One region of the Phyllobacterium sp. 22552 genome, then DNA from elsewhere that is predicted to be linked to it. Evidence: predicted binding sites of a transcription regulator. Region 1 holds the regulator's gene; the other holds the start of a gene.
What was found. The regulator LexA, encoded in region 1, represses DNA repair genes until DNA is damaged. The targets are predictions, from matches to a motif close to TGTTCNNNNTGTGTTCNG.

Region 2: parE (DNA topoisomerase IV subunit B) is a predicted target of LexA. The motif match lies at 1,960-1,977, and genes of this name have one in related genera.

What each region holds. Positions count from the first base shown of each region.
Region 1 covers NZ_JBQENG010000006.1:206,152-210,434, reverse strand. The annotation lists gene ACTJI9_RS15695 (ComEC/Rec2 family competence protein) at 1-1,141, shown strand, start outside; gene lexA (transcriptional repressor LexA) at 1,249-1,965, opposite strand; gene ACTJI9_RS15685 (substrate-binding domain-containing protein) at 2,118-3,140, opposite strand; gene ACTJI9_RS15680 (ABC transporter substrate-binding protein) at 3,425-4,283, shown strand, end outside.
Region 2 covers NZ_JBQENG010000006.1:318,632-322,914, reverse strand. The annotation lists gene parE (DNA topoisomerase IV subunit B) at 1-1,890, opposite strand, end outside; gene ACTJI9_RS16190 (helix-turn-helix domain-containing protein) at 2,015-2,389, opposite strand; gene ACTJI9_RS16185 (DMT family transporter) at 2,571-3,497, shown strand; gene ACTJI9_RS16180 (acetyl-CoA carboxylase biotin carboxylase subunit) at 3,560-4,283, shown strand, end outside.

The sequences.
Region 1 (4,283 bases):
AACTGCTGCCCTTATAGCTTTCTATAGCTGGTGGTCACGCTACCATTTGAGACGAGGCCTACGGAAACAGACAAGTGCCAAGGCCGGCATATGGTTGTTTCCATCAAAAGCAACGGCCTATATTGGCGGCATTGCCATGACCTCGCTGGTTGCTGGCGGAGCAAGCTCGATCTTTGCTGCCTATCATTTCAATAATACCGCTCCTTTTGGCCTTGTCGGAAATGCCTTGGCGCTACCAATTGTCTCAATTCTCGTGATGCCCTTCGCAGTGCTTGGCCTGCTCGCCATGCCTTTTGACCTCGATTGGCTTCCGTTTAAAATCATGGGATGGGGCATCGAGATTGTTATCGCCATAGCAAAAGCCGTAGCGTCGCATTCACCAAGTGGAAATCTTGGGCTGATGTCCGAAACTTCGCTTATTCTTATGGCGATAGGGCTTTTGCTTCTTCTATTTCTTTCAACGTGGTTGCGCCTGCTTGCCTTGCCATTGGTAGCATTGGCAATTGGTTTGACGGGACGGGCATCCTATCCTGCGATTATGGTCTCAGAAGACGGAAAACTGGTCGCGTTAAGAACGGACGACGACCATCTGGCGATCAATAAACAAGCAGGCAGCGCCTTCAGCCTCGATAATTGGCAGTTGGGGTATAGGGCCGGGCAGATCATTAAGCCGGCAATGAAAGGCGAGGTTGCAAGCGGCGCTCAATTCGAATGTGCCGATAAGCTTTGCACTGCCCGGGAGCCAGGAGGATTAATCGTTGCCTATACCGATGATGCAACAAGAACAGCAGATGCATGCCTAGAAGGGGATATCATCATTTTGGCTTTTGCCGCGAAGGCTCCAAATTGTCCAAATGCTGGAAAATTGTTGCTTTCATCGCAAATGCTGGCGCTCAAAGGCGCTGCGGAGATCAGGTTTGATGCTCCACAATCTGACTCTGTCAAAGCCGATTCCACACCAGTTGGCACCGATTTGGCAAAACAAGAGCTTTCTCAACGCCTGAATTCGGTTGATATAAAGTATGCGATTGGCACGCCCAATCGCCCTTGGAATAATTACCGCATCTATTCCCGCGCCGCGCGCAATCTTGAAGAGCGGCAACTATCCAAGAAACCACCGGATACAAGCAATAAAATGTAGTTCGGCGTTTATGGTAGTCCCAAACATTTTTCGCTAGCTGCTATTCTGTGGCTGTTCGAATGGAGCCTACGAATAAAAGCACACCGTCCAGCGAAGTATAAACGCCATCAATATCTGCGTATCAGACCGACCAGCTTGCCCTGTACCTGAACGCGGTCCGGTCCAAAGATGCGGGTTTCATAGGCGGGGTTTGCTGCTTCGAGAGCAATGGATGCACCTTTTCGGCGAAAACGCTTCAAGGTTGCTTCTTCATCATCCACGAGTGCCACAACGATTTCACCGGGGCTCGCGGTATCTCCGCGCTTGATAACAACAGTGTCGCCGTCAAAAATACCCGCTTCGATCATGGAGTCACCTTTGACCTCAAGCGCATAATGCTCACCGCTGCCGATCATATCGGGCGGGAGATTGAGCATGTGAGTCTGGTTTTGAATTGCAGCGATCGGCACACCGGCAGCGATACGTCCCATAACAGGAATGCTGATCATGTTGGCAGCAACAATATCGGCAGTGCTTGCTTGCGGGCGAGGCGGCGCAACATTTCGTCCCAAACTGCCTTCAATAACGCTCGGAGAAAATTTGCGTTGCGCGTTCAGACCCGGCGCAATTGAGTCGGGCAGGCGAAGCACTTCCAGCGCCCGTGCCCTATTTGCTAGCCGACGAATAAATCCTCGCTCCTCCAGTGCGGTAATCAGGCGATGAATGCCGGATTTGGATGCGAGATCAAGTGCATCCTTCATTTCATCAAAAGAAGGGGGAATGCCCGTTTCCTTCAACCGTTCATGTATGAAGAGCAGAAGTTCATGTTGTTTGCGCGTCAGCATAGGGGCGATCCTTAAGTGTGGAATCGGAAAAACAAAACCAGAACAAACACTATATGTTCCAGTTGTGTTCCACAAGGATTAATATCTGGTATAAACCAGCCCTATATGCCCATTTACTCTGAAAATCAGATGGAATGACGCAAAATATAAGCCTATCCGCTTATCGGAGGACCGCTCGACTGGCGTACTGTGAGTTCCACGGGCCATAATTCATGAATATTGTCCACAGGTTCGCCATCAAGGACGCGCACGAGCATTTCAGCGATTCTCGTGGCGGCGGAGCGCATTGATGATCGCGTGGTGGTCATGGATGGAACCATGTTGCTGGCATTGAGATATGGAAAGACATCGTCATGGGTGATGAGCGATACTTGTTTGCCCAACTGATAACCCTTGTTGCGAACTGCACGTGACACGCCCAAAGCGGTCATCATGGATCCTGCAATGATTGCTGTCGGTCGCGGAGTGCATGAAAGCAGGCGCTGTGTTTCGCGAAAGCCGATTTCATCGGAGAAGTAGTCATGCACGATGAAGCGTGGGTCGATTTCGACGCCGCGTTCGCTTAGCGCTTGGCGATATCCGAGCTCGCGATGCTCAGAGAACGTAAACCCTCTTAACCCGTCAATCATGGCTATATGCCGATGTCCAAGGTCGAGGAGGTGGCTTGCCGCCTGATAGAATGCGCCCTGATTGTCGATATCCAGCCAGGCATGGGGCCTGTCTATGTTCGTACGGCCATGCAGAACAAAGGGAAAGTTTGCATCGATCAGCATGGATACGCGCTCATCGACCAAAACAGGTCCGGAGACGATGATCGCATCAACCCGTTTGCTCGAAATCAGGCGCTTATAGACCGAAATCTCGTCATTATCGACAATGGGACTGAGCAGAAAATCAATCTCGTCCCGGGAAAGGCGCTCCGCCAAGCCGGCAAGAAATTCCGCGGTATGAGGCCCAAATCGCTGGCTGGAATCTGCGGGGATAACCAGACCGATAGCACCGACACGGCCCATGGCTAGACGTCGGGCATTTGCATTTGCGCTATAGCCAAATTTCAATGCCGCTTTATTGACGCGCTCGCGCGTAGCCTCATTCACTTCCGGATAACCGTTCAGCGCGCGGCTAACGGTCGTCTGGGAGAGGTTGAGCTTTTCAGCGAGTTCTTTCAGCTTCATGCCGGACGGTCCAAAACTGTATTCCTATCTGCGTCGTTCGATGTCTTTGCCTTCGTAATATAATCATACTTCAAAGCGCTTTAAATGATCTGCACAATTTTATTTGCCTGATTAATGGCGTTCATAAACTATTTATTGACATTCGTTTTGCGTTTTGACACCTTTTATCCAAAGCGCTTTGGATAGGTTAATTTCACTGTCTGATGTGCTTGAGGAGGATCGTCAATTGGGGATTGAATGCCGTCCGGCATGGGTTGATCCATCAAATATTTCTGGGAGGATTTATGAAAAAGAGTTCAGTTTTTGCGGGCATCCTGCTTACAGCGCTGTTGTCTTCAGGTGCCTATGCAGCCAATCTTTCTATTGTTTACAGCTCGACCGGCAATGAAAATGCCGAGTTGCGCAAGCAGCTTGACCGCTTTGAAAAAGAAACGGGCAACAAGGTTTCCATTGTGGCGATGCCATCAAGCAGTTCTGACAATTTCGGTCAGTATCGCCTTTGGCTTGCAGCCGGAAACTCGGATATCGATGTCTATAAGACCGATGTGGTTTGGGCGCCTCAGCTATCAGAGCAATTTCTCGATCTGACCGAAGCGGCAAAAGGCGTGGTCGACCAGCATTTCCCGTCGATCATTGAAAGCCAGACAGTGGACGGCAAATTGGTTGCCCTGCCATTATACACAGATGCGCCAGCACTTTATTATCGCAAGGATCTGCTCGAAAAGTACAAGAAGCCGGTTCCCAAGACCTGGGATGAAATGGCTGCGACCGCCAAGGAAGTGCAGGATGGCGAGCGCCAAGCCGGAAACAAGGGAATGTTCGGATTTGTGTTTCAGGGAAATGCCTATGAGGGTTTAACCTGTAATGCATTGGAATGGATAAAATCATCCGGCGGCGGCCAGATTGTTGAGGCTGACGGTACGATCTCGGTCAATAATCCGGAGGCGGTTGCTGCGATTGATCGTGCCAAAGGCTGGATAGACACCATATCGCCAAAGGGTGCGCTGGCCTATAAGGAAGAAGAGTCCCGCGGGGTCTGGCAGACAGGCAATTCCGTCTTCATGAGGAATTGGCCTTACGCTTATTCATTGAGCCAAGGCGCTGACAGCGCCGTCAAAGGTAAGTTCGATGTTGCGCCGCTGC
Region 2 (4,283 bases), 110 kb from region 1:
TTCGATCTTTCCACGACCCGTGAAAAGCGTCTTCATCAACTCGTCCTTATGCGCGTCGTTGCGCGCATAGGCCACTGTTCCGCCTTGAGCGATGCGGTAAAGTGGCGGGACGCCAAGGAACAAATGGCCATTGCGGATAAGGTCGGGCATTTCCTGATAAAAGAATGTGATCAAGAGCGATGCGATATGAGCGCCGTCAACGTCAGCATCGGTCATGATGATGATGCGATCATAGCGCAGATCTTCATCGCGATATTTTGACCGGGTACCGCAGCCAAGCGCTTGTATAAGATCGCTAATCTGCTGATTGGCCGTCATTTTTTCCCGGCCGGCGCTGACAACATTCAAAATCTTGCCGCGCAACGGCAGAACAGCCTGCGTCGCACGATCCCGCGCCTGCTTTGCTGAACCACCAGCGGAATCACCCTCAACGATAAAGAGTTCTGCACCGAGCGCTCCGGTTTGACTACAATCAGCCAGTTTGCCCGGCAGACGCAGTTTTTTCACCGCTGATTTACGGTTGACCTCTTTTTCCTGACGGCGTTTTACCCGCTCTTCCGCGCGGTCCACCACCCAATCGAGCAGTTTCGATGCTTCTTGCGGCGATGCAGCAAGCCAATGGTCGAACGGGTCGCGAATGGCGTTTTCGACAAGGCGCTGTGCTTCCACCGTTGCAAGCTTATCCTTGGTTTGGCCGACAAATTCAGGTTCGCGAATAAAGACGGAAAGCATGGCAGCAGATGAAATCATCACGTCGTCAGTGGTGATGATCGATGCCCGCTTGTTGTTCGTCAGTTCCGCATAGGCTTTCAACCCACGGGTGAGGGCGATGCGGAGTCCCGCTTCATGCGTTCCACCTTCGCCTGTGGGAATGGTGTTGCAATAGGAGTTGACGAACCCATCGCCGCCATACCAGGCAACCGCCCATTCCATTGATCCATGCCCGCCGGATTTTTCCGTCTTACCCGCAAACATTTCGCGGGTAACTTGAAAATCCTTGCCCAGCGAAGCGGCCAGATATTCTTTCAGACCTCCGGGAAAATGGAAAACTGCTTTGTCCGGTGTCGGATCCTTGGGATCGAGCAGCGAGGGAGCGCAACTCCAACGAATCTCAACGCCGCCGAACAAATAAGCCTTGGAACGGGCCATCTTGTACAGGCGCGCGGGATCGAACTTTGCTTCCTGCCCGAAGATTTCTGCATCCGGATGGAAAGTTATGCGCGTGCCACGACGGTTTTGCACTTCACCCACTTCTTCAAGCGGGCCAAGCGCTATGCCGCGTGAGAAACGTTGGCGATAAAGGCGTCGATTTCGCGCAACTTCTACCTCAAGATGGTCGGAAAGCGCGTTGACCACTGATACGCCGACACCATGCAGACCGCCGGATGTTTCATAGACCTTGGAATCGAACTTACCGCCCGCATGCAATGTCGTCATGATGACTTCGAGGGCGGACTTATCCTTGAACTTCGGGTGAGCATCGACCGGGATACCACGACCATTATCCGTTACTGACAGATAGCCGTTTTCATCCAGATCAATGTCAATAAAATTGGCATGACCGGCAACGGCCTCATCCATGGAATTGTCGATGACTTCAGCAAAAAGGTGATGCAGCGCCCGCTCATCCGTGCCACCGATATACATGCCGGGGCGACGCCGAACCGGCTCCAGACCTTCGAGAACCTCAATGTCCGACGCGTTATAATTACCGCTCGTTTCCGGAACGGCACGCGCAGGAGCGCGAGCCGGAACTGGCTTGGTCGGCGTAACAGGCAAAGCCGCAGCAACCTGTGGAGGTGCTTCGGTTTTTTGGGCCGGTGCTATTGCTTCCTGCCGCTCGCGTGCAGTCTTCACGATTGCTGAAAATAGGTCGTTAGTATCATCCATGGCAGGCCAGTATTTTATGGTTTCGAATCACTTTTAATCTTTGCATGGTTCCGGTTGAAACGCGATGGGCGTTCGCTATATGTTCCAAGGTTCGCCGCTGAACATAACGGTGAATCCCCATATTTTATGCCGCTTTGAGCGCTGCTATACGATCTTCCAGATTGGAAATCCGATTGCCGAGTTTTTCATGATGGTTCTTGAGTATGCTTATTTCGGCATTGATGGTCGCCGCATCTTCAGCGGTATCCACAGGGGCCTGACCAATGCCGTGCATCAACCATGTTGGCGTAACACCGAGAAACCCGGCAAGCATGACAAGCCTATTGGCCCGCGGCTCTGACCGGTCCGACTCCCATGCAAGGATTGTCTGGGTCTTGACGCCAATGCGCTCGGCAACTTGCGAAACACTCATGGATTTGGCATCGCGGGCCCGTAGCAGCCGTCCACCCATGGTGTCCATGTCAGGCGTTTCGGTCATGATATTCGAGCGAAAATTCATGGAATTCTCCAGTTTTTCTTGTTTTTTCAGTCTTGGGAGGGCTCGTTGCACCATTTACGGCCCCAAAAGTCAAATTTTGCAGCTATTGCGCGAGATTGTTTAGGCGCCGAGATTGCTTTTTCTGGTGGAGCAGATATGCCAAAATTCCTACCAGCGGACTTTCTTCAGAAAGGTATTGGCGATGGAAAATACGACCTCACAACAAGTGCGGGGCGTTTCTGCGATGGCTGCCGCCATGTTCTTCCTGCCTATGATGGACGCTATAGCCAAATGGCTTTCGGTCTTTGACAGCCTGCCGCCTGCGACAGCTACGCTTTTCAGGTTTGTTGTCCAAACCATTTTGACCATGATGATCATTGTGCCCATGACGGGCTTCAAATCCCTGATACCTGTGAAACTGTGGGGAAATCTGTTTCGCGGCTTCCTTATGGGTATTGGCAGCCTGTGCTTTTATGCAGCCGTCAAATATATGCCGCTCGCAGACGCAATGGCGGTGTTTTTCGTTGAGCCACTGATGTTGACCGTCTTGTCGGCGCTTATTCTAAAGGAGCAAGTTGGTTGGCGACGCCGGGTTGCAGTGGCAATCGGCTTCATTGGAACATTGATCGTCATACAGCCAAGCTGGGAGCTGTTTGGGTGGGTATCGTTGCTGCCGCTTGGAACAGCAGCGGTCTTTGCAATCTACCTTATCCTCAATCGCCGCTATGGCACTGTCGATACGCCGCTTGTGATGCAGCTTTACGCCGGGATTGGCGGAACGATTACCGTTTTGATTGCCCTCATACCTGCTGCATTTCTGGGTATTCAAGACATGACATTCGCCATGCCAGGAAATGCCATGTCGTGGTTTTTGCTGTTCATGATGGGATTGATAGCCACAATCGGACATCTCCTGATCACACATGCCTCACGACTTGCACCGGCTTCCCTGCTGGCATCATTCCAATATCTCGAAATTGTCATGGCAGTTCTCATCGGCTTATTGGTTTTCGGTGATTTTCCAACGCCGTCTAAATGGGTCGGGATCATCATCATCGTTGCATCAGGCGCCTATCTGATCTGGCGCGAGGGCAAGAAGCGAGAGACCACGGAACCGGCGTACAATTAATTGACAGCTGTTGAGCAAAGTTGTGTTTCACAATAGAAACAAAGATCTGTTGGGAGGTCTAAGTGTTTAAAAAAATTCTGATTGCCAATCGTGGTGAGATTGCGTGCCGCGTTATCAAGTCTGCACGGAAAATGGGAATTGCAACAGTAGCGGTCTATTCTGACGCTGATCGTGATGCTGTGCATGTTGAGATGGCGGATGAGGCCGTGCATATCGGACCAGCTACGGCATCCGAAAGCTATCTCGTCCCTGAAAAGATTATCGCTGCTTGCAAGGAAACCGGGGCAGAGGCTGTCCATCCCGGTTATGGCTTTCTTTCCGAACGCGCCTCTTTTTGCGAAGAGCTGGAAAAGCAGGGCATTATATTCATTGGTCCGAAGCCCCGCGCGATCATCGCGATGGGCGACAAAATCGAATCGAAAAAATTTGCCAATGAGGCAAAGGTCAGCACTGTGCCCGGCTCACCCGATGTGATTATTGACGTTGCACATGCTGAACGGATCGCCGGAGAAATCGGCTATCCCGTCATGATCAAGGCTTCCGCTGGCGGCGGCGGTAAGGGCATGCGCATAGCCTGGCACAAGGCTGAAGTGCGCGACGGATTTGAACGCGCGACCTCGGAAGCGCGTAATTCCTTCGGAGATGATCGCATCTTCATCGAAAAGTTCATTGTCGATCCGCGCCACATCGAAATTCAGGTTCTTGCAGATAGCTTTGGCAATTGCATTTATCTTGGCGAACGGGAATGTTCCGTACAACGGCGCAACCAGAAGGTCGTCGAAGAGG